One region of the Limosilactobacillus mucosae genome, then DNA from elsewhere that is predicted to be linked to it. Evidence: riboswitches for the same ligand, from Rfam matches in the RefSeq annotation. Region 1 holds a riboswitch; the other holds the start of a gene.
The links. A riboswitch is a leader RNA that binds a small molecule or an ion and turns the genes downstream of it on or off. The one in region 1 is predicted to bind lysine.
Positions count from the first base shown of each region.

Region 2: another riboswitch for lysine. It lies ahead of lysA (diaminopimelate decarboxylase); the one in region 1 lies ahead of H0G69_RS08850 (amino acid permease).

Region 1 is NZ_CP058954.1:1,768,122-1,780,322, forward strand. It holds tRNA gene H0G69_RS08795 (tRNA-Arg) at 1-25, opposite strand, end outside; tRNA gene H0G69_RS08800 (tRNA-Gly) at 45-116, opposite strand; tRNA gene H0G69_RS08805 (tRNA-Pro) at 135-208, opposite strand; tRNA gene H0G69_RS08810 (tRNA-Arg) at 214-287, opposite strand; tRNA gene H0G69_RS08815 (tRNA-Gly) at 305-376, opposite strand; gene H0G69_RS08820 (heavy metal translocating P-type ATPase) at 601-2,421, shown strand; gene H0G69_RS08825 (potassium channel family protein) at 2,489-3,157, opposite strand; gene H0G69_RS08830 (TrkH family potassium uptake protein) at 3,150-4,493, opposite strand; tRNA gene H0G69_RS08835 (tRNA-Leu) at 4,608-4,689, opposite strand; tRNA gene H0G69_RS08840 (tRNA-Val) at 4,708-4,780, opposite strand; gene H0G69_RS08845 (deoxynucleoside kinase) at 4,845-5,486, opposite strand; gene H0G69_RS08850 (amino acid permease) at 5,742-7,238, opposite strand; lysine riboswitch at 7,345-7,519, opposite strand; gene H0G69_RS08855 (amino acid permease) at 7,570-9,093, opposite strand; gene H0G69_RS08860 (GNAT family N-acetyltransferase) at 9,310-9,813, opposite strand; gene H0G69_RS08865 (lp_1002 family arylesterase) at 9,856-10,668, shown strand; gene H0G69_RS08870 (phosphatase PAP2 family protein) at 10,731-11,408, opposite strand; gene H0G69_RS08875 (threonine/serine exporter family protein) at 11,476-11,937, opposite strand; gene H0G69_RS08880 (threonine/serine exporter family protein) at 11,950-12,201, opposite strand, start outside.
Region 2 is NZ_CP058954.1:799,125-811,325, forward strand. It holds gene glyS (glycine--tRNA ligase subunit beta) at 1-1,271, shown strand, start outside; gene dnaG (DNA primase) at 1,438-3,402, shown strand; gene rpoD (RNA polymerase sigma factor RpoD) at 3,405-4,547, shown strand; gene codA (cytosine deaminase) at 4,625-5,875, opposite strand; gene H0G69_RS03885 (cytosine permease) at 5,879-7,240, opposite strand; gene dapF (diaminopimelate epimerase) at 7,430-8,434, opposite strand; gene H0G69_RS03895 (aspartate kinase) at 8,455-9,813, opposite strand; lysine riboswitch at 10,015-10,196, shown strand; gene lysA (diaminopimelate decarboxylase) at 10,322-11,635, shown strand; gene dapD (2,3,4,5-tetrahydropyridine-2,6-dicarboxylate N-acetyltransferase) at 11,694-12,201, shown strand, end outside.

The sequences.
Region 1 (12,201 bases):
CTCTATCCAATTGCGCTATGGGTGCATAATAAATATTCAATTCAAGCGGAAGACGGGATTCGAACCCGCGACCCCCACCATGGCAAGGTGATGTTCTACCACTGAACTACTTCCGCATAATGTTTATTAATGAATCGGGAATACAAGATTTGAACTTGCGACCTCTTCGTCCCGAACGAAGCGCTCTACCAAGCTGAGCTAATTCCCGATTAATGCACCCAGAAGGAGTCGAACCTTCAACCTTCTGATTCGTAGTCAGACACTCTATCCAATTGCGCTATGGGTGCATGAAATAATGGAATCAAGCGGAAGACGGGATTCGAACCCGCGACCCCCACCATGGCAAGGTGATGTTCTACCACTGAACTACTTCCGCAAATGTTTATTTAAATTCGCTGATAACGTATCAACAGTTATATATATTACCGATAAAAACGTTTAATGTCAATACTAATTTTATATTTTCGTCAATTATTCCGATATTTATTAATTTTGACCTGAATGAAACCAACTTGGCAGATTGCCTCAAGCCGACATCTGGAAGCGGTTGCTGAATAGCGTTATAATTAAGACAAAATTTGGGGAAAGGAGCTGAAAATTATGAAAAAATTCTCGCATCGGCAAAAATTGTTCATGATTTTAGCTGTCGCCTTAGTAGCCGTGCTCCTGCAATACGCTTTTAAGCAGGCACTGGCTGCCCAGATTCTGGTAACCATCGTGGGAGCCGGTATCGCGCTTTCAATGCTGATTGAGATGATCCATACTCTTAAAAGCGGTCGCTATGGCGTTGACCTGCTGGCAATCATCGCCGTTGTCTCCACTCTAAGCGTCGGTGAGTATTGGGCCGCTATGGTGATTTTAGTAATGCTGGTCGGTGGCGACGCTTTGGAAGACTATGCCTCTCGTAAGGCCAACTCTGAGCTTAAGGCATTGCTTGACAACTCGCCGCAGTCTGCACACCGGCTGATGAACGATCGGATTGAAGACGTTCATGTCGACCAGGTTAAGGTTGGCGATACGATCGTCGTTAAGCCTGGCGAGCTGGTACCAATTGATGGCGAAATCATTAAAGGCAATACGCAGGTCAACGAATCATCGCTGACCGGTGAATCAAAGCCAATCGATAAGCAGGTTGGCGATCAGGTAATGTCAGGCTCGCTGAACGGCGATCAGGCAATCGTCATTAAAGCAGTCAAATTAGCGCGTGACAGTCAGTATCAAAAACTGGTGGCCCTGGTTAAAGAGGCGGAGAACACCCCGGCTCACTTTGTCCGTTTGGCAGACCGCTATGCCGTTCCCTTTACTGCGGCTGCCCTTGTAATTGGTGGCATCGCTTGGATCGTCAGCAAAGATCCCAGTCGTTTCGCTCAAGTAATGGTTGTCGCTTCACCATGTCCACTGATTTTAGCGGCGCCAGTTGCCATCGTTTCGGGGATGAGTCGGGCCTCACGCAGCGGGATCATCGTTAAGACTGGCAGCGTCCTGGAAAAAATGGCGCATCCGAAAACCATGGCCTTTGACAAAACCGGTACGATTACCAGCGGCCGGTTGACCGTTGATCATCTTGAACCGGCCAAGGGAATCGACATTAAGGAACTGCTGCACTTTGCTGCCAGTGCCGAGGACCAGTCGCCACATATCCTTGCCCGTTCAACCGTCGCCTATGCGCAAGCACACCAGATTCCGCTTAGTTCTGCCAGTGAATTAAAAGAGGTTGTCGGCAACGGGATCTTAGCAATCGTTGATGGTCGACAAGTCAAGGTCGGCAAGCTGATCTTTGCTGATCCAGATACGACCCAAAAGCCGCTGTCTCAGACTGCAATCTATGTCAGCGTGGATGATCAGTATTGGGGCTGCGTGATTTTTCAAGATCAGATTCGTCCTGAAGCGCCACGTACTATGGAGCAGCTGCGTCAGCTGGGCGTCGAGCACCTGGTTATGCTGACTGGCGATCAAAAAGCCATTGCGCAGCACGTTGCTAAACTGGTCGGCATCCATGAGGTAAAAGCTGACCTATTGCCCGAACAAAAGATTGCGGCCTTAAAAAACGTTCCGGAAAATCGCCGTCCTGTCGTAATGGTTGGTGATGGCGTCAATGATGCACCCGCATTGGCAACTGCCGATGTCGGAATCGCCATGGGTGCTCATGGATCAACGGCAGCCAGTGAGTCTGCCGATCTGGTAATCGTTAAAGATGACCTGCACCGGGTTGCCATTGCCGTTACGATCTCACAAGAAACCATGCGCATTGCTCAACAGGCCGTCTTGATCGGTATCGGTATCTGTACGGTTTTAATGCTGATTGCCGCATTTGGCATCATCCCTGCATTTATCGGGGCAATGCTGCAGGAAGTAATTGATACCGTCTCGATTCTTTGGGCATTAAGAGCTCGTCACGGGACGTCTGATATTGATGACTGACCCAACTTAAAACAGCGTTGTGTTGGACACTAAAGTCTGCACAGCGCTGTTTTTATGATTAGATCATTTATTCATTAGCGATTACCGAACTGAGCTTTTGAATCGATCCGACATCCCCAACAACTGAGATATGATCGCCATAATGAAGCATGTCGTCGGCTTGTGGCAGCTTGTTAACCTGCTCTCCGCTGACAATGGCAATCACATTGACTTGATAAGTATCGCGCAGATTAAGCTCTTTTAGCGTATGCTCACAGAAATCTGGACTCTTAACCTCGATTTCGGCCAGCGTCAGTTCATGATTCAAGATCAAATAGTTGGCAATATTTAAATGCAGCTGATGAAATACCATTCGTCTGGCCATGTCACGTTCCGGACGCACGACATAGTCAGCCCCAATTTTTTCCAGCACCCGGGCATGATTTTCGTTTTCTGCCTTACAGATAATGTTTTTAGCGCCCAACTCTTTAACGATCAGGGTTGCCATGATACTGGCCTGAATATTGCCCACCGAAATATAGACATTGTCAAAGCTCCCTAGATCCAGCTCGCGCATCGCTTCTTCATCTTGAGCATCGGCAATGACTGCTCGCGTTACCATATTGGCATATTCATTGACGACATCTTCATTCTTATCAATGGCCAAAATATCTTGATGCGCCTCGGCCAAAGTTTCACAGACCGAGCTGCCAAACTGACCGATACCAATTACTGCATAGTTGTTTTTATTAGCCAATCAAAACCCCTTCTTCCGGATAGCGATAGTTCTTTTGCTTTGGATGAGCATTTAAAACCGTAAACATTACGGTGTAGATGCCAACCCGACCGATAAACATCAATGCCATAATGATCAGTTTGCCAAACAGATTCAAATGCGACGTAACCCCCATGCTGATACCCGTCGTCCCAAAAGCAGCCATAACTTCAAAAATAATATCTTCCAAAGTAAAATTGGCTGGCAAATGCTGTGTCAGACACAACAGCAGGATTGCCGCGGCAAGAATTGCAAAGGCAACAAAAACCAGCGTCAGCGCCCGAAAAATATTTTCTTCTTTAAAGCGGCGTCTGCCAAAAACCGTATCGCGCTGACCTTTTAAAGTGGCAATACTCTGCAGCGTCAACAGCCCAACCGTAGTCGTTTTGATCCCACCAGCCGTTGATCCTGGCGTCCCACCAATAAACATCAAGATTACCGTTACCGCGATGCCAGCCGGTGAAAGATTTTGATAGGAAAAAGTCGTCAGACCGGCTGTCCGTGGCGTAATAGCCATAAAAACAGTATTGATGAAACGATGCTCGACTGACATATGTGGAAACTGAGCAGCTAGATTATTTTCAGTCAAAAAATAGCTCATCAGTGATAACAGCAGGATAATGGCGCCAGTCGACAGCGCCAGTGAGGTATGCAGCGACAACCGATGCTTTTTTCGATAAAGCAATAGATCACGCCAAACCAAAAAACCAAATGAACCAGCAATAATCAAAACCGCCATGATAAACAAGACATATGTATCATCGGCAAATGACGCCAGACTGTTGCCAAACAGATCAAAACCGGCATTACAAAAAGCTGAGATCGAGTGAAAGATACTGTACCATAGCCCCTTGATCAAACCAAACCGGTGGCCAAAATCAGGCCACAGCAGCAAGGCGCCTAAAGCTTGAATGATCAGTGACAGACCAACGATTAGATTGACAATAGTAATCTGTGCTGGCGACTGCAGGTTCAATGATTCTTGGGCTAACAGACGTGCTGAAAGCCTGATCTTTTGACGCGCAAACAAAAACATCATGATTGCAAACGTCATAAAACCCAGTCCGCCAATCTCAATCAAAGCCGTAATTACCAGCTGACCAAACAAAGACCAGTGAGTCGCCGTATCAACCAGCGTCAGTCCAGTCACGCAGGTTGCACTGGTCGCGGTAAAAAATGCCGTCATAAATGATGGGTCCTCGCCAGGCTTGATTGCAATCGGCAGCATTAAAAGCAGCGTACCGATTGCAATCACGATCAAGAACCCAAACGTCAAGGCTTTTGAGAATGAAAGGCGATAACGACCAAACGTGATCATTTTTATGGCTTCCTTTCCCGATTAAAACTTCTAAGAACAACTATATCAGCGATCAAACGCAAAATAAATCAAAAAACGACTGTACCTTACTTCAGGACAGCCGTTTAATAATAATGCGGATGAAGGGACTCGAACCCTTACATCATAAGATACAAGAACCTAAATCTTGCGCGTCTGCCAATTCCGCCACATCCGCAAGTAAAGCATTAAAAAATGGAGGATACAGGGCTCGAACCTGTGACCCTCTGCTTGTAAGGCAGATGCTCTCCCAACTGAGCTAATCCTCCGTATCAGATATGAAAATCAACAGTTTAATTATACATATCTGAATAAACTCTGTCAAGAACTCAACTACTTTAGGTTCAGTTCCGTCAGCTTATCATCAACCAATTGCAAAACCTGATCAGCTGCATAGGGATCTTCGACAAAATCATATTTGTCTCCATCAATCAGCATTTTAGGACTTTCATCATAGCTGGCATACCAGTCAACATAGCGCTGATTCAACTCGCGATAGTATTCATAAAGACTTGGGTCATTTTCAATCTGTTCAAACGAACGGCCGCGTTTCTTGATTCGCTTCAGCATCGTTTCAAATGAGACCTGAATACTGATCAAAAGACTTGGTGCTTTAGTATGTGCCTGCTGAGGCAATTCTTCCATCATATTGCCCAAAAGCGAGGAATAGATGTCAGCTTCAGTCTGTGTAGCTCGCCCCAAATCGGCATTCAGCCGAAAAAGCAGGGCATCTTCAAAAATTGAGCGGTCTAAAACGTTCAGATCATTATCAAATGAATTCTTGATCTCGGCCAAGCGTTTGTTTAAAAAGTAGATCTGCAGCAAAAAGCCGTATTTCTTAGGATCTTGATAAAACAGCGGCAGGATTTCATTGTCATCAACCGATTCATAGAAAGCCTGACTGTCCAAATGATCAGCCAGCATCCGCGTTAAACTGGTTTTTCCCGCACCAATAGTTCCTGCTAGTACAATCATTGCTTTTCCCCTTTTTCCATTTTCTAAAAAGACACGAGCTATATTGTATCATCTTTGATCCGCCACCGTGAGTAAAATGTTTTTCATTTATCAGTCAACATCATAAAGTCTCAACTAATCAACGAGCCGTCCTTTTTTTTAATATTTTACTGCTTAGCACTAAATGGCTTTTGGCTGATCGCATTTTTACAGTCTGCATCATCATCAACAGCCCCCACAATAAAATCCCCGCCAAAACCGGCGAGGATTCGATAATTATTCAGCTTCTTTTTCCGATTCAGAAACGAATGACTCACTATTGTTGCTCCGTGACAGATCAACGTCCTTGAGAGGAATCAAGTGCGTCTTGTAACGAACCTTATAGTAGATGAATAAAATCAAGAACAATGGTACGGCCATGTAGGTGATGGCGATATTTGACCAATCCATCTTGATAAAGGCATCAATGTTTTGACCACACATTACGACGACACACAAGATCAAGGCAAAGATTGGGCCAAACGGAAACAGCGTAGCATGATACTTTAATTCGCCAACCTGATGTCCCTGCGCAATAAAGGCTCGCCGGAAGCGCAGATGCGAAACGGCAATTCCCAGCCAAGCAATAAAACCGCACAGACCAGATGCCCCAATCAGGTAATTATATGCTTCGGGACCGATAAACTGTGTCAAATAAGCCAGACACGAGACAACCATGGTGCCCAACAATGCATAGATTGGAATCCCACGTTTGTTGACATAGCCAAAGATCTTCCAGGCATAGCCTTCCCGCGCCTGTGAGAACAGCATCCGCGTCGAGGCGTACAGGCCAGAGTTGGCTGCCGAAATCACGGCCGTTAAGATAACCGCGTTCATGACACTGGCCGCTGCTGCCATCCCTGCCCGCTTAAAGACAATCGTAAATGGACTCATCGTAATGTTCTGCACGTTTGAATTCAACAAGTTTTTGTTGGTATATGGCAGAACGCAGGCAATGACAAAGATTGCAAAAATGTAGAACAGCAAAATCCGCCAAAAAGTTGAATGAATAGCCTTGGAAACCGATTCTTCCGGCGTAGCAGCTTCACCAGCCGTAATTCCAATCAATTCAGTACCTTGGAATGAGAACCCAGCAACTAAGAACACACTCAAAATCCCTGACCAGCCATGAACGAACGGTGCGTCCTTGTAGTGGAAATTCTTCATGCCAACCGGTCCTTGACCACCCATGATTCCAAAGATGATGCAGACCCCAACGACCAAAAAGATGACGACCGTTACGACCTTGATCAAAGATAACCAATATTCCGTTTCACCATATGAACGAACTGAAAGATAATTGATCAGAAAAATCGCAAGCAAGACAAACGTACTAAACAGCCAGCTTGGAAAATGCGGCAGCCAATATTGGAAAACCAGCCCCGCCGTCGTTACGTCAACTGGAATCGTAATGGCCCAGTTAAACCAATAATTCCAACCCATGGCAAAACCTAATGCCGGATCAACAAACTTTGTTGAATAGGTGGCAAAAGAACCCGAGACTGGAATATAGGTGGCCATCTCACCCAGACTGGTCATCAAGAAATAAACCATGATCCCCATGATGGCATAAGCTGCTAAAGCACCACCCGGGCCGGCCGTTGAGATTGCCGAACCGCTGGCAATAAACAGTCCCGTCCCAATCGTACCGCCAAGAGCAATCATTGACAGATGGCGCGTTTTCAATGTCCGTTGAATATGACCCTCACTGCCTTCATGACTGTTTTCGCTCATGAAAAAATCCTCCTCAAATTTATTGGCGAGAAAGGCAAACAAAAAGAGCCGGCAAGCCAGGACTTCCCTGCTTGTCGACTCAACTTAACTTCGTAATTGTTGAATCAATCATGGAAGCGCCCCGCAGAAGCTTCTGCGACAGTCCGTAATTTATTTAACTACGGCCCAACGCGTAAAGCCTTCAGTCGATACGCGTTTCGGCGAGCATCCCTTTCAGCCAGGCATTGATTCTGAAGCATCCAGCCTGGTCTACTGATGAGACTCGCACCTCTTCTCTTTTACACATTATTTGATTATAACTCACTTTTGATTTTAAGCAAGTTTTAATTTTCTACTTGATTTCTTTACCATCAGCAGTAATGTACTTCTCACCACGCGAGCTGCGCGATAAATCGGCTTCCTGCAGCGAAAGCAGGTGCGTCTTATAGCGGAACTTGTAGTAGCAGAACAGGATCAAGAAGATCGGCACTGCCATGTAGGTAATCAAGATGTTGTCCCAATCTAAGTGAATGAATGCTGGAATGTTTTGACCAACAATCACAATCATACAGAAGACAAAAGCAAAAATTGGACCAAATGGGAACATGGTCGCATGATACTTCAGCTCGCTCAGCTGATGTCCCTGTGCAACAAAGGCCCGCCGGAACCGGTAGTGAGCCATTGCAATCCCTAGCCAGGCGATAAAGCCAGACAACCCGGATGCATCAATCAGGTAGTTGTAGGCGTTGGCACTGACAAAATGCAGCAGGTAGATCGCCAGCGAGACGGCCATCGTCCCCAGCAGCGCGTAGATTGGAATCCCCCGCTTATTAACGTAGCCAAACCCTCGCCATGCATAGCCTTCTCGTGCTTGCGAGAACAGCATCCGCGTTGAGGCATAAAGTCCTGAGTTGGCTGAAGAAATCACGGCCGTCAAGATTACCGCGTTCATCACACTGGCTGCCGCTGCCAGGCCGGCTCGCTTAAAGACAATCGTAAATGGCGACATCGCCACGTCTTGAACGTTGCTGCTCAAAAGGTTTTTGTCGGTATATGGCAAAATGCAGGCCATGACAAAGATTGAAAGAATGTAGAACAGCAAGATCCGCCAGAAGGTTGAATGAATGGCCTTTGGAACGGATTTTTCCGGCGTGGCGGATTCACCAGCCGTAATGCCGACCAGTTCAGTACCCTGAAATGACATCCCGGCTACCAAGAAAACGGTCAGGATGCTGGGAAAGCCGCCAACAAACGGTGCTTTTTTGTAATGGAAGTTTTTTAAGCCGATTGGTCCTTGACCACCCATAATCCCAAAAATAATCATAAAACCAACAATCAAGAAGACAATGATCGTCACGACTTTAATGATTGACAGCCAGTATTCAGTCTCACCATATGAGCGTACTGACAGATAATTGATCAAAAAGATTACCAGCAAAACAAAGCCACTAAAAATCCATTCAGGAAACTGGGGCCACCAGAATTGAATGATAACTCCAGAGGTAACCGCGTCAACGGCAATCGTAATCACCCAGTTCAGCCAGTAGTTCCAACCCATGGCAAAACCCAATGCTGGGTCAACAAACTTGGTACAGTAGGTAGCAAACGATCCCGTCAATGGAATATAGGTTGCCATCTCACCCAGGCTGGTCATCAAAAAGTAAACCATGATTCCCATCATGCTGTAGGCGACCAAAGCCCCACCAGGCCCAGCCGTTGAAATTGCCGAACCACTGGCAATCATCATCCCGGTACCAATTGAACCGCCCAAAGCAATCATCGACAGGTGCCGCGTCTGCAGCGTCCGTTTCATATGGCCGGAATTGCCAGTTATTGTCTGACCTTCCGTACCACCATTCTTTGCCTCTCCACTCATCGTAAATGGATTCCTCCTCTATGACAATTTCGAGCGCCAGTTATACATTTCTCATGGATAAAGTATAAGGTGTGCATACTTAATATGATTAAACATTTTAGCGCAATTTCAGCAAAAAAGCCATATCAATTGGACTATCTGCCCAAATTGGCTTATCTGCGACAACAAAAAAGATTATACAATAAAATAAATATTTAAACAAGTTTATGCATGTAATTATAAAGCTTTAACCATTTTCAAATAACCGTTTTCATTACCGATCTGATCAAATTTAAACTTTTTCAATAAAGATCTCGAACGTAGGTTATCAATGGCCACATACGCCTGCAGCCGCTTAATATCACTATTTTTTGCCAACGCTTGCAAAAAAGCTGCGAGCGCCTCACTCATAATTCCTCTTCCCCAACGATCGCGTCTCAGTAAATATCCCAGCTCCATAGCGTGGGCCTGATAGTTTCCATCACTTGCATATATTGGGAATAAGCTGATCAAACCGACCAGCTGCCCAGCTGGATCAGTAATTAATAAAAGCTGCTGCTGCCCAAGCCAGTTATTGACCGCCCAGCCGCGCATCATTTGATCATCTGGCAGCTGCAGTCCGCTTAATCTAACCAGTTCACCATCGCTTAATAGCTTCAAGACAGCCTGAAGATCATCTTGACAGCCCATTTTAATTACGAGACGGGCAGTCTTGATTGGCCAAAGCAATTGTTTGTGCATTATAATTTCACCTACCAGGATCTTTTTTCAGGAGTGTTTTTAATGGAAATCATTCAAAAAAATTTAAGTACCGCAAGCTATCAAACCAAAGCTGTGCTGACTGGCTATCTGCAGACACCTGTTCCCAAATCGCCGGTGCAGCAGTTCCGTCCACTGATTTTTGTCCCTGGCGGCTCAATGACGCATATTCCAGTCGAACAAACTGAGAAGACTGCGCTCAGTTTTTCAGCTCGTGGCTTTCAGGTTTTCGTGCTGCGCTATACCTTCACCAGCGAGCGTCAGCCGGTTTATCCAAATCCACTGATCGATCTGGCATTAGCCGTTGCGCTGCTTAGAAAACAAACCGCAGCCTGGCATTTAAAAACTGATCAGCTGACGATCATAGGCTTTTCAGCTGGCGGTCAGGTTACCGCGCTGTATAATGACTACTGGCATGAAGAGTGGCTCAGCAGACTCAGTGGCGCTGCCAGCGATCAGCTCCGCCCCAATGCGGTTATCCTAGGCTATCCCGTCATCGACCTTAACCTTGGCTTTCCTAAAGACGCTACAACGCGTGCCAAGTGGGCCGATGATCCAACTCGTTATAATGCCGCGGCACATGTCAACGACTTAAACGCGCCAACCTTTATGTGGACGACTTTTACCGATCAGGTTGTACCAGTGCAAAATACGCTTAGCTACAGCCAAGCTTTGCTGGCCCATCAGATTCCCCAAGAATTGCACGTTTTTGCGCATGGCCCGCATGGAATGGACATTGCCAATGCCTTGGTTGCCCATCATGATGATGTTGATCAGCCCCACGTTGCCCACTGGGTTGAACTGGCATGTGAGTGGCTTGACGATCTATTTAAATAAAATTACCCAGGAAATATAAAATACCCGGTGTCGATTTTAAAAGAGACACTGGGTATTTTGATTCAAAGTTTCGAATTAGCGGTCTTGCGCCAACGTCTTTTTATATCATTGGCAAACGTTAGGTAAAGCGTCTCGGAAATCTGCAGCCAGGCATAGGCCAGCAGCATCGCTCCGACCGTATCAAACGGATAGTGAGCATAAAGATAGATGCGCGAAACGGCTACCAAGAAAACGGCCATGATCAACAGCAGCTGGCAAATCACCCGCACTGCAGCATTTTTAATCAATGGCACCACGATCAAAAACAGCACGGCAGCCACCAGAAACGTCCCCATCACATGTCCACTGGGAAAACTGTAGCCATGGTCGCCAGTCGGATGCTGCAGGGGCCGATCCCGCTTAGCCAGGTACTTGACGATCTCATCTAAAAGGTCACCGACAATCAGCGTTAGCCAAGCCCAGAGTGCCGGTACCTTATATTTGAAGCCCCAGAGAAAAAAGGTGATGATCAGCATCCAGACAAGGGCCATCTTAGGGCTGCCCAAAAACGAAACGACTACCATTATATGATAGGTTGCATTGGGCGTATGGTTAGGATTTGGTGCCAGCAGCGCCTGGAAAACCGAATCCAAAACCTGCAGGATCATTGAGTTGCTCATTACCATACCAGCGACAATCAAAAACAATACAAAGCTTACCATGAACCGCTTCCAACGATTCGGATCTTGTCCTATCAGCATGTTAAAATTGCTCCTTTGTTGGATCTTGTCATGACATCAGCCACAATAAATTTAATTATATCACACCCTACCGGTTCCTAAAGTGGTGTTCAGAGAATAACAGTCGATTAATCAGATCACCCAGACCAAAGCCCAGCGTAATCGCACCAGCAATTACCAAAATCTGATAAAGATATACCAATGCCGCACCGTTGCTGCCCAAAACAAAACTGCGCACCATCTTATAGGCTTGTCCACCAGGAACCAGTGGCACCAGCGCGGGAACGTTAAAGATGATCATCGGCATTTTTTGCCAGCGGGCGGCCGCCATACTCAAGACGCCAATCATAATGGCAGCCAGCAGATTGCTTAAAGCCAGCCCCAGATGCAGCTGATAATAGACTGCCCAGTAAAACGCCCAGCTGGTACCACCGATTGCACCTGCACAATGATAGGCCCGGCGCGGTATGTTCAGTAAAATTCCAAAACAAATTGTCGAAAGGTCAGCCAGCACAAATTCAAAGATTAATCTAACCCAAAAGTTTTCCATGCTCTACCTCGCTCAAACGTATCGCAACACAAAAACGATTGCGCAGCCAATGGCAATTGCCGTCAGCGTGGCTTCAACCGCGCGTGACGTGCCACTGATCAGATCACCAGACATCAGATCACGAGCCGCATTGGTCAAAGGAACCCCTGGAACCAACGGCATCACGCAGCCAATGATAATGTCATTAACGTCGTTGGCCCAATGCAGCCTAACAAATCCCACGGTCAAAAGCGCAATCACTAAAGAAGCACAAAACTCATTAAC
Region 2 (12,201 bases), 970 kb from region 1:
AAGAAGTCCTGATTACCTCCATGAAGGACAACCAGCGCTTCTTCTGTGTTCGTGATCATGAGGGCAAGCTTTTGCCACACTTTATCGCGGTCCGCAATGGTAACAGCGAATACCTGGAAAACGTGATCAAGGGTAACGAACGGGTGCTGGTACCACGTCTGGAAGATGCCAAGTTCTTCTATGAAGAGGACCAAAAGATTACGATTGACCAATACGTGGCTCGTTTAAAGAAGGTCAGCTTCCATGACAAGATCAGCTCCATGTATGACAAGATGGGACGGACGGCGGTCTTGGCCAAGCTGCTTGGTCAAAAGCTGAACCTTAGTGATGAAGAGCTGGCAGACCTTGATCGAGCCGCTCACATCTACAAGTTTGACCTGACGACGCAGATGGTGGGTGAATTTGCCGAGCTGCAAGGGATCATGGGTGAGATCTATGCCAAGCTGCTTGGTGAAAAAGCTGACGTCGCTGCAGCCATTAAGGAACACTATATGCCAATCTCTGCTGAAGGCGAGCTGCCAGCCGGCAAGATCGGCGCGATTTTGGCAATTGCCGACAAGCTGGACAGCATCATCAGCTTCTTTGCCGTTGATATGATTCCAAGCGGCTCCAATGACCCATATGCACTGCGGCGACAAGCTTACGGGATCGTACGGATCATTGCTGCGCGCGGCTGGCATCTGCCGGTAATGGGGATGGCCGATGAATTTGCAGAAGCATTGGCAGCTCAAGGACTGACGCCGGAATTTGACGTTTCGCACAATGCTGATCAGGTACACGCCTTCTTCTTGGATCGGCTCAAGCAGTTCTTCAACACGCAGGATCTGCGCTATGACGTGATTGATGCCGTTGTGGATACCAAATCGGCTGACATTGCCAACGTTCTGGCAGCAGCCGAGACGCTTGACGCGCACAAGGACGATGATGGCTTTAAAGAAGACGTTGAAGCCTTGACGCGGGTACTGCGGATTGCCAAGAAGGCTGACTTTAAGGATGGCGTACCAGCAGTTGATCCGGCCAAGTTCCAAAACCCATCGGAAACCGAGTTGTTTGATCTGGTGGCTTCCTTAGACAAGAAGTGGGATACGCAGACGCTGGCACAAAACTTTGCTGACCTGCGAGCAATGGCACCAGTAATCACCAACTACTTTGAAGAGAACATGATCATGGACAAAGACGAAAGCATCCGTAGCAACCGGCTGGCCCTTTTGCAGCAGCTGGCTGATGATGTGTATGCACTTGGTAATCTTGACAAGTTGATCGTTAAATAGTTGCGGTTTATCAAGCAAATGAATTGTATTGTCCCAGACTTGTGGTATCATGTTAAATAGGTATATTAGGTAGTGTCTAAAAGCAGATGCTGCCTGAAGTCGTTGAAGGTCGCATTCCATCTGGAGGCGACCTTTTGCTACTATTCGCGGGAAATGGGGTGAACGAATGGCGCGACTTTCACAGGAACTGATCGATCAGGTGCGGCAGTCCGTTGATATTGCTGATGTCATCAGTCAAGACGTTCAGCTGCAGCGGCAAGGCAAGAACCTGGTTGGGCACTGTCCGTTTCACGAAGATAACACACCATCATTTTCAGTCAGTGAGCAAAAGCAGTTCTTTTATTGCTTTAGCTGTCATCGCTCAGGTTCAGTCTTCGACTTTTTGATGGAGCTGCATCACCTATCATTTCCGCAAGCCGTTGAGCAGGTTGCCAAGCTGGGCAGCGTGGCCTTGCCAACTGATTTTCAAGCCGGTGCCGAACCTAAAACGGAACAGGCACCGGATTCGCAGCAGGGGCGCTTGATTAAGCTGCATGAAACAACCATGCGACTCTATCATCATATTTTGATGAACACGCCAGCTGGCGAGCCTGCCCGCCGCTATCTGCAAAAGCGCGGCCTGACTCAAGAGCAGATTGATCAGTTTAATCTCGGTTATGCTCCTAAAGAAGAGGTCTTAAAGGCCGTTTTGGAAAAAGAAGGACATGACTATCAGCTGCTGCGCCGATCAGGACTGTTTACCGAGGATCGCTCCGGCAGTCTGCATGATCGTTTCCATGATCGAGTCATGTTTCCGCTCAAGGATGGGCAGGGACGACCGGTTGCCTTTTCAGGGCGGCTATTGCAAAAAAATACTGACGCGCCGAAGTATCTCAACAGTCCAGAAACGCCGATTTTTAACAAGCGTCGTTTGATCTTTAATTTTGATCTAGCTAGAAAAGCAGCCAGAGAAAATGGGAAACTGCTGCTTTTTGAAGGTTACATGGATGTTATTTCGGCATATGGCGCCGGTGTTCATAATGGCATTGCTTCTATGGGGACCAGTCTAACCGATGAGCAGCTGGCGATGATCGTCAAGACGACCGATCAGCTGAACATTTGCTACGATGGCGATGCACCGGGACAAAACGCCATTGAGCGGGCGCTGAAGCTGATCGAGGCCAGTGCGGTTGCCAGTCAGCTTAAGATTCGCGTCGTGCAGCTGCCAACCGGACAAGATCCTGATGAATACATTCAGCAAAATGGCGGGGCTAAGTTTCGCGATTATCTGAAAAATACCGAAGAAACACCGACTGCATTTCGCTTGCGCTATCTGCGGCAAGGACTGAATCTGAGCAATCAGGCCGAGCTTTTGAGCTATTTGAATGCAGCAATCGGCGTAATTGCCAAGGTCGGTGATCCGGTTGCCAGAGATCTGTACGTACAGGAATTGGCCAGGGAGTTTCAGGTCAATCCGCAAAATCTTCAGCAGCAGCTAACGACTCAGCTTCAAACACAGCCGGCTGCTCAGCCAGGTACGGCACCGTCAGCATCACAATGGCCTGATAATCCGCCGGCTGCCCCTAAGCGTCGTAAGCGTCGGTCGTTTAACAAGCGACCGGCTTACGGCCAAAAGCGGCGCGCTCAAGCACAACCAGCACCACAGGCAGTCACGCTGACGGCAGCCGAGCAGCAGTCATTGGCACTTGATCAGACTGAGCGGGCAGAGCGCTTATTGCTGACGGCTGTGCTTCATGACTATGGTACCAGGGCTCAGCTAAAGGCAATGCCTGATTTTGCCTTTGTTCATGATCAATATCAGGAACTCTATCAGCAGGCCTTGAATTACTTTACCGAGCATGATGAGTATGATTTAGCCAGTTTTTTAGACTACGTGGACGATCCGGCTTTAAAAGCGACTTTAACACAGCTGGATGGCTTGAATGCAGCAGCAGTTCCACCGGCTGCAATTGACGACTGTCTGCGCATCATCATGCAAAAGACACCTTTAACACAGAAGATCGCTCAAGCCAAATTGGCGCTGCAGGAAGCCAAGGCACGGAGCGATCACGAACTAATCACCCAGCTGACGATTGAGCTCATTCAGCTTTATAGTCAGCAGCAACGATTAAAAACGGAGGAGACTAGTTAATAATGGCAAACAGCAAAAAGAAAGACATGGTAATTTCCAACAAAGCCGACTTTGATCAGACTGAATACGACAAAGCCGTGGGCAAGCTGATCAGAAGCTATAAGAAAGCCAAGGAAATTCAATACGATGACTTGACTGACCAGATCGCGACTCCGTTTGGCTTGAATGCCCAAGGAATGGATAATCTGCTTCAAAACGTTGAAGATGCCGGGATCAGCGTCGTTGACGAAAAGGGTGATCCAGATCCGCGCGCTTTGAAGGCCACGGAAAAACTGTCCAACAAGGCCTTAAAGGATACCGCTGCCCCAACCAACGTCAAGATCAATGACCCCGTACGGATGTATCTTAAGGAAATCGGGCGGGTTAACCTGCTGACGGCGGACGAAGAAATTGCTCTGGCTCAACGGATCGAAAAAGGCGATGAGCAGGCTAAGCAGGAACTGGCGGAAGCCAACCTGCGTCTGGTGGTTTCCATTGCCAAGCGTTATGTTGGCCGCGGCATGCAGTTTTTGGACCTGATTCAAGAAGGTAACATGGGTCTGATGAAGGCCGTTGAAAAGTTTGACTACCGGAAGGGATTCAAGTTCTCAACCTACGCGACCTGGTGGATTCGGCAGGCTATTACGCGGGCGATCGCTGATCAAGCGCGGACGATTCGAATTCCAGTGCACATGGTCGAAACCATCAACAAGCTGATCCGGATTCAGCGTCAATTGCTGCAGGATCTGGGTCGGGAACCGCTGCCTGAAGAAATCGGTGCTGAAATGGACATGCCAACCAAGAAGGTCCGCGAAATTCTCAAGATTGCCCAAGAACCAGTCTCTTTGGAAACGCCGATTGGTGAAGAGGATGACTCGCATTTAGGCGACTTTATCGAAGACCAGGATGCTACCAGTCCTGCCGATCATGCTGCTTATGAAATGATGAAAAAGCAGCTGGAGAACGTCTTGGATACGCTGACCGATCGTGAAGAAAACGTTTTGCGGCTGCGCTTTGGCCTTGATGACGGGCGAACGCGTACGCTGGAAGAAGTCGGCAAGGTCTTTGGCGTTACGCGGGAACGGATTCGTCAAATCGAAGCTAAGGCTCTGCGTAAGCTGCGCCACCCATCACGTTCCAAGCAATTAAAGGACTTCTTGGAATAATCAGCTTATCTTCATAATCGATAATAAAAGGTCTGCTCCTGAATTGAGGAGCAGACCTTTTATCGTATTAATGATTCTTATTTCAGACTGTCAGGCAGGTTAAGCGTCGTCTCAGCCGGGGTGGTCTTGGCCAGCACCTTGCCACGGCGAATGTTGTAGAGAACCTCAACGTGCTTGTTTAAAGCGTTGTAGAAGTCTTCAGCGTTCAACAGGATGCAGTTGGCTTCCAGACCTTCTTTAATGCCGTAACGATCAGCAATATGCAGCGTCTTAGCGGCATTGTAGGTTACGAACTTGAATGAGTCCTGCAGCTGGCTGTAGCCCATCAGATGAGCCGCATAGACTCCCATTGAAACAGAGTCCAGCATGTTGCCATTACCAAGCGGGTTCCATGGATCCTGAATGTCGTCTTCACCAAACGAAACGTTGATGTTGGCAGCATCCAGCTCTTTAATCCGGGTCAGACCGCGCCGCTTTGGATAGGTGTCAAAACGGCCGCCCAGGTGCATGTTGACCAGTGGATTGGAGACAAAATTGATGTTTGACATCTTCAGCAGCCGGAACAGCTTGTAGGTGTAAGCATCATTGTATGATCCCATCGCCGTCGTGTGGCTGGCGGTGACCATGTCGGCAAGACCGGTCTTATAAGCCATTGTTGCTAAGACTTCCAGGTTGCGAGAAGCCGGATCATCAATCTCATCACAGTGGACGTCAACCAGCTTGTCGTATTTTTCAGCCAGCTTGACCAGGAACTTAACTGATTTCCAGCCGTATTCAGTCGTAAACTCAAAGTGCGGAATACCACCAACGACATCGGCGCCTTCCTTAACGGCCTGCTTCATCAGCTTTTTACCATGCGGGTAGGAGAGAATGCCTTCTTGTGGAAAGGCAACCAATTGCAGATCAACCACATCCTGCATCTCGTGCTTTAATTCCAAAAGGGCCTGTAGTGCGATCAGATGCGGGTCAGTTACGTCAACATGGCTGCGCACGTGTTGAATTCCGTGACCGACCATATTGAGCAGTGTCTTTTTAGCCCGCTGCTTGACGTCTTGAATGGTGAGATCCTTTTTGCGTTCTGACCAGATGCGAATCCCGTCGAACAAGGTACCGGTTTCGTTCCATTCTGGCTGGCCGGCCGTCAGCGTGGCATCCAGGTGAACGTGAGAGTCGATAAATGGCGGCAGCAGCACCTTGCCTTGGCCATCGATGACTTCTTCGCCTGGTTTAGTGCTCAGACCAGGCTTGATGGCTACAAACTTGCCATCTTCAATCCGAACGTCAACGGCATCTTTTTGGTTATCTACATGAACGTTTTGAATCAGCATAGATTAAGCGACCTTTCGATTAAAAATTAGCATTAAGACATAGTAGATGGCACCGCTGATCAGCATGACCAAAAACGTTGCCCCGATCGTGTTCTTGAGTGCAGCAACGTTATGCAGCATTAAGAACAGTGCCGTACCGATGATCCAGGTAACTACGGCTGACCAGTTGATTCCGTGCGAGTACCAGTAGCTGCCGTTTTTCTTGGCCAGCTGCGTGACGTCGTATTTCTGGTGGCAGCGCAGATAGAAGTCGGTACAGATGATGGCGATGATTGGTCCCAGTACCATACCTACATAATCCAAGAAAGCGGTAAACGTGTCAAGGAAACTGCCAACAATCATTGGAATAAAGGTAACGATGGTGGCGACGATGGCAACGATCCAAAGCGAGTACTTCAGCTTGATGTTGGTGAAGATGTTGGAAAGTGCCGAGCCGGCTGCCAGCAGGTTAACGGCATTGGCGGTCATCGAAGTCAGGATGATAACCAGCAGCGCAACGACCCCCAGCCCCAGCCGACTGGCAATCGTACTTGGATCGGAGTTGTTGGCATTATAGGCACCAGAGGTAATGGCGATACTGATGGTTGAGATCAAGCCGATAAAGGCAAACCAGATTACCCCGACCATGGCACCGAAAAATGGCGTCAGCGTCGCATTGTGCTTCTTTGGCGTGAAACGAGTGAAGTCAGCCCCTGCCGTAACCCAGGCCAGATTGAAGGCCGCTACATAGTCGATGGCGGCTCCGGTAGCCATTTTGGCGCTGGCTGGGACCTGCCATTTAACGATATGCGAGAATGGGACGGTCTTTAAGACGACTACCGATTCCCAGATGACAAAGATCAAAACCAGGATGATTCCCAAACGCTCAATCATCTGAACGGAACGCGAGCCGCTGGCGATACTGATGATATGTAAAATACTCATTACCACGATCCCAGCCACGATGCCTTTCCAACCGCCTGGCTTACCCCAGACTGGCCAGCCAAGCAGGTCGTTTAAAAGCAGACTGACGGATTGGGCAGCAATAAACGTATTGACGGCTGTCCAGCCAATAAACTGCGTCAGGTTGACCAAAGATGGCAGATAGCTGCCGCGCACCCCGAATGATGCCCGGCTGACGGCCATGGTCGAGACACCGGTCTGATAGCCGATGTAGCCAATCAGACTCAAGAAGACGTAAGAAAGTGCCGATGACAGAACCAGCACGTTCATGGCGACTGAAAAACCGCAAGCTGCCAAAACCCCGCCGACAAACCACGTGCCGTTATTGGCATTGGCACCAACCCAGGTTGCAAACATATCCCAGGTTGAGGTTTTGCGTTGATGCATCGCGATGCTGGTAATCTGATCATTGTCGTTTTGCATGGTGTTACCCCCAAAGAAAAATCGTCACTGGCCAAGTGAGACCAGTGACGATGCAAATAATGTCCTCCCTAAAAAAGGGAGAAGATTTTATTTTAACGAACATCCTTGGAGGCCTCACGGGACCAGATTAAAGGTTGAATAATAATTGATAAACTAAGTGTAAACAATATTAATGTTCGTTGTCAATGCTTATTTTCCAATTTGTAGATCATTAACGTGCGGTAAATCTGCGACAAACTTTTCATAAGCCGTTTCTTCGCCAGTTGCGCTGGTCTGAGCATCCGCAAAGCTTGCTTGATGCAGCTCGGTTTCGGCAACCGTAACATGATGCGTGAAGGTGGCGTTGCCGACCAGTTCAATCCAGTAGTGATCAGCTTGGTGGTGAACGATGGTCTTGACCATGCCGCCAGGGTTGTAGATGGTCATTGGCACGTCGAAATGCGCCAGTTCAGGATGCGTCAGCGCGAAGGCCAATGAGGTTGCTGACATCCCGGTCCCGCAGGCATTGGTAAAGCCGACACCGCGTTCAAACGTCCGTACGAACAGCTCGTTTTCATTCAGAATCTGGGCAAAGTTTACGTTGACGCCATCAGGGAAATATGGGTTTTGACCATTCAGTCGTTCACCTAAGACGCCTAAAACGTTATCGGACAATTCAGCGGCTGAAACAAAACTGATCAGATGTGGATTAGGAACCGCGATGCTGGTAAAACGCAGTCCAGGAATAAACTCGGGAACCAGCGTATCAAGCAGCCGTTCATGGCCCAGATTGTCAAACGGTAGTGCTTCTTTGTTAAAGCGGACGGGTGAGATCTCAACGGCAAAAGCAGGTACGCCCGGCGCAAAATCAGGCTGGCGCCGAACAAGCAGGTTGGCATCGCGCGTATCAACCTGGAACTCGTCTTGATCAAATTTTTCGGCCAGATAGCGGGCCACGGTACGCAGCCCATTGCCGCACATGGATGCTTCGCTGCCATCGGCGTTGATGACACGCATTTGCGCCAGGGCTCCGGCTTTAGTTGGCTGATTGACAACCAGAATGCCATCCGCGCCGCCTAAAAGGCCAGTCTGGGGATTGGTGATTCTAGGAGCAAGTGTCTGCAGCTCAGCATCGGTGAGTGGTTGTTCCAGCGTTGTCTGATCCAGGATAAAGAATTGGTTTTGCGATCCATGAACCTTTAGTAGTTCCGTCATAAAAATACCTCTTTGTCTGATTAATTTGCGAAGAATTGATGATAGATGACCTGGACGGCTTTATCGGCATCTGCCCGCTTGGTCCCCAGCATGATTGAGATCTGAGAGGCCCCTTGGTTGATCATCTGCAGCGAGATGTGAGCATCGGCTAATGGCTGCAGAATGCCGGCAGCAGCGCCAACGCGATCACGCATTCCTTCACCGACGATCATGGTAATGGAGTAGTCGTCAATCCATTCCAGACGATCGGGATTGATCTTATTTTGAATCTCATCGCACAAAACGTCAATCAATTGATCATTCAAAAACTTTTTGTCAAAGATAATCGAAATATCATCGATCCCAGATGGCATGTGCTCATAAGGAACGTTGTGCTTTTCCAGAATATCCAGAATGCGCAGGGTGAAGCCGGCTTCTTTGTTCAAGAGATACTTGTGCAGATAGAGTGCTGAAAAATGCTTGCCTGAAGCGACGCCAGTGATGATGTTTTCTGGTTTGAAGCCCTTTTCGGGAACGATCATGGTACCAGGCTTTTCTGGGGCATGCGTGTTTTTGACGTTGATGGGAATCTGCCCTTGAATAGCAGGAATCAAGGCCTCATCGTGGAAGACCGAAAAGCCGGCGTAGGAAAGCTCGCGCATCTCACGGTAGGTCATTGTGCGGATCGGCTCAGGATCGTCGACCACGTTTGGATTGGCCGAGAAGATTGCATCCACGTCGGTAAAGTTTTCATACAGTCGCGCGTGAAAGCCCCGGGCCAGGATCGCGCCGGTAATGTCAGAGCCGCCCCGTGAGAACGTTGCGATATGACCAGAAGGCGTGATGCCAAAAAATCCTGGAAAGACCAGCCGATCATAGACCTCATACTTGAAACCGGCCAGATTACGGTAGGTTTCTGGATTGACGATTGCGTCGTTGGGTGCCCCTGTAACCATGATGCCGGCTTCAGTTGGATCAACGAACCGTGTCTTGATGCCCAGGTGGTTCATAATCATTGCGATCAGCCGGGCATTAAGCCGCTCACCGTGGGCCTTGAAAGCGGCCAGCAGATATTCATCGTTTGGGTAGTCTTTTTTAGGCAGATCAACCAGCAGTTCCTTGATGATCTTGATTTTTTCATCTGGCAGATCAAAAAAGTGACCGATCGTTTCGTAGCGCTCGAAAATTTCTTGAACCGTCTTGGCGGTATCTTCTCCGTTGATCGTTTCATTGGCATAGCGGATCAAAAGGTCGGTTACCTTGATATCGCCGTCGTGTCGTTTACCAGGAGCCGAAACCACAACGATTTGACGAGCTGGGTCAGCCGTGATGATGTTCAATGCCTGTTTAACGGCAGCCCCCGTAGCCAATGAGGTACCACCGAACTTTACAACTTTCATATTACAGACTCCTTTGTGCGTTGAAAATAATAAAGAACGCAAATTAATTTAATAGGATTCTAACATTTATTGACATCCTTGCAAGTCTGCTTTTTTAAAATTCGATAGCATAAACGTTTTACAAATCATAGTAGAAAAAATAAATGAGAAAAATTATCAGAATTTACTTGACGATTATTAAACTTAATTATAGACTAACTATTAAATCGAAGAGGCGCAGTCAACATGAGTACCGTATGTTAGTCGCAGACCAGACAATGATCGTACAGGAAAGGGGCGATTGCCGAAGCTTTCAGACCGGGTCGCGGCTTGATTGCTGGGGCGTGGCTGAACAAGTCACGGACTGTCGCGGAGAAAAACTTCGCGGAGCGCTATCGACCAATCAGATTAAATTTGACAACAGCCGCAGTGGGTGGCTTTTTGAAAATGGGATCCGTTGTTTGTGTGCGCACGAACAATGGATTTTTTCTTAGCGTTTTCCCCGTCAGAACAACGGAGGTTTTAGATTATGAATTCTCAGATTGCACCGGATCAGATCAACGCAGCAGGTCATTTGACGATTGGCGGTGTTGACTCGCTCGAACTAGCCAAGGAATATGGCACGCCGCTGGTAGTCTACGACGTGGCCCAGATTCGCCGCCAGATTCGTGCTTTTAAAAAGGTGTTTGAGCAGCGCCAGGTTGACTACGCGGTCAGCTATGCCAGCAAGGCGTTTGCCGCGATTGCCATGTATCAGGTTGTAGCTCATGAAGGCGGTCATGTTGATGTGGTTTCGGCCGGTGAGCTCTATACGGCAATCAAAGCCAACTTCCCAATGGAAAACGTATCTTTTCATGGCAACAACAAATCGCGGGCCGAATTAGAGATGGCCGTTGATCACCATGTGGGCATGATTGTGATCGACAACTTCCATGAAATTGAGCTGCTTAATGAAGTACTGGCCAGTCGTGATCAGTCAATCGACGTTATGATGCGGATCACACCGGGGATTTCCGCACATACGAATAAGTATATTCAAACTGGTCAGGTTGACAGCAAATTTGGCTTTGATCTGCAGTCCGGTCAGGCTGATGAAGCCCTGCAAAAGATTCTGGCCAGTCCACGAATGCATATGAAAGGGTTGCATGCCCATATCGGTTCGCAGATTTTTGAATTAAATGGCTTTCAGATGGCGGCTGCTAAATTGGTTGAGATTGCAGCTCACTGGCGCGACGAGTTTGGCTATGAGCCAGAAATCGTCAATGTCGGTGGCGGCTTCGGGATTCGCTACGTCAGCGCCGACCATCCATTGAAGCCAGAAGATTTTGTGGCAGCGATCATCGAAACTATTAAGGAAGAAACGCAAAAGCTGAATCTGAAGATGCCGGCTGTCTGGATCGAACCAGGCCGCTCAATCGCTGGTCCCGCCGGCTATAACCTTTATACAGTGGGCTCGCGTAAAGACGTTCCCGGCTTGCTGCCATATGTCATGATCGATGGCGGGATGGGCGACAACATTCGGCCAGCGCTTTATGAGGCGGAATACGAAACGGTGCTGGCTGCCGATCCGCAGGCGGAAAACGCTGAAACGGTGCGGCTGGCCGGTAAGTACTGTGAATCAGGCGATATTCTCAGTCAGCATCAGCCACTGCCAAAAACCAAGCCAGGCGATGTTTTGGCAATGCTGGATACGGGAGCCTATGGATATGCGATGGCTTCTAATTATAACCGCAATCCGCGGCCGGCAGTGGTCTTTGCTGAAAATGGTCAGGCTCACCTGGTAATTGAACGCGAATCGCTTGACGATCTGGTTCATCTTGACCGTTCCTACCCACAAGCCTAAATCACTTTTAAAATAAGATATTAATAATATAGTAGAAAAAAGATTGGAGTTAATCTAAATGGCACAATTAGACGCACAAAGCATTATCAACTACATCGGCAATGCACCCAAGAAGACGCCCGTAAAGGTATTTGTCAAGGGTGATCTGGCTGCCATAGACGTTCCGGAATCTATTCAAAGCTTTTTAGAAGCCCGTACCGGCGTTTTGTTTGGCGACTGGGCCGACGTTAAGCCATTCTTGACTGCCAATGCTGCGCAGATTGAAGACTATCGCGTGGAAAACGATGCCCGCAATTCAGCCGTGCCGCTGCTGGATCTGAAGGGAATCAACGCGCGGATCGAACCTGGTGCCTTGATTCGGGATCAGGTTTTGATTGGCGACAATGCCGTTATCATGATGGGGGCAATCATCAACATTGGTGCAGAAATCGGTGCCGACTCCATGATTGACATGGGCGCGGTGCTGGGCGGCCGGGCAATCGTCGGCAAGCATTGTCACGTCGGCGCGGGCGCGGTTTTAGCCGGCGTGATCGAACCAGCCTCAGCTGAACCGGTCCGAATCGATG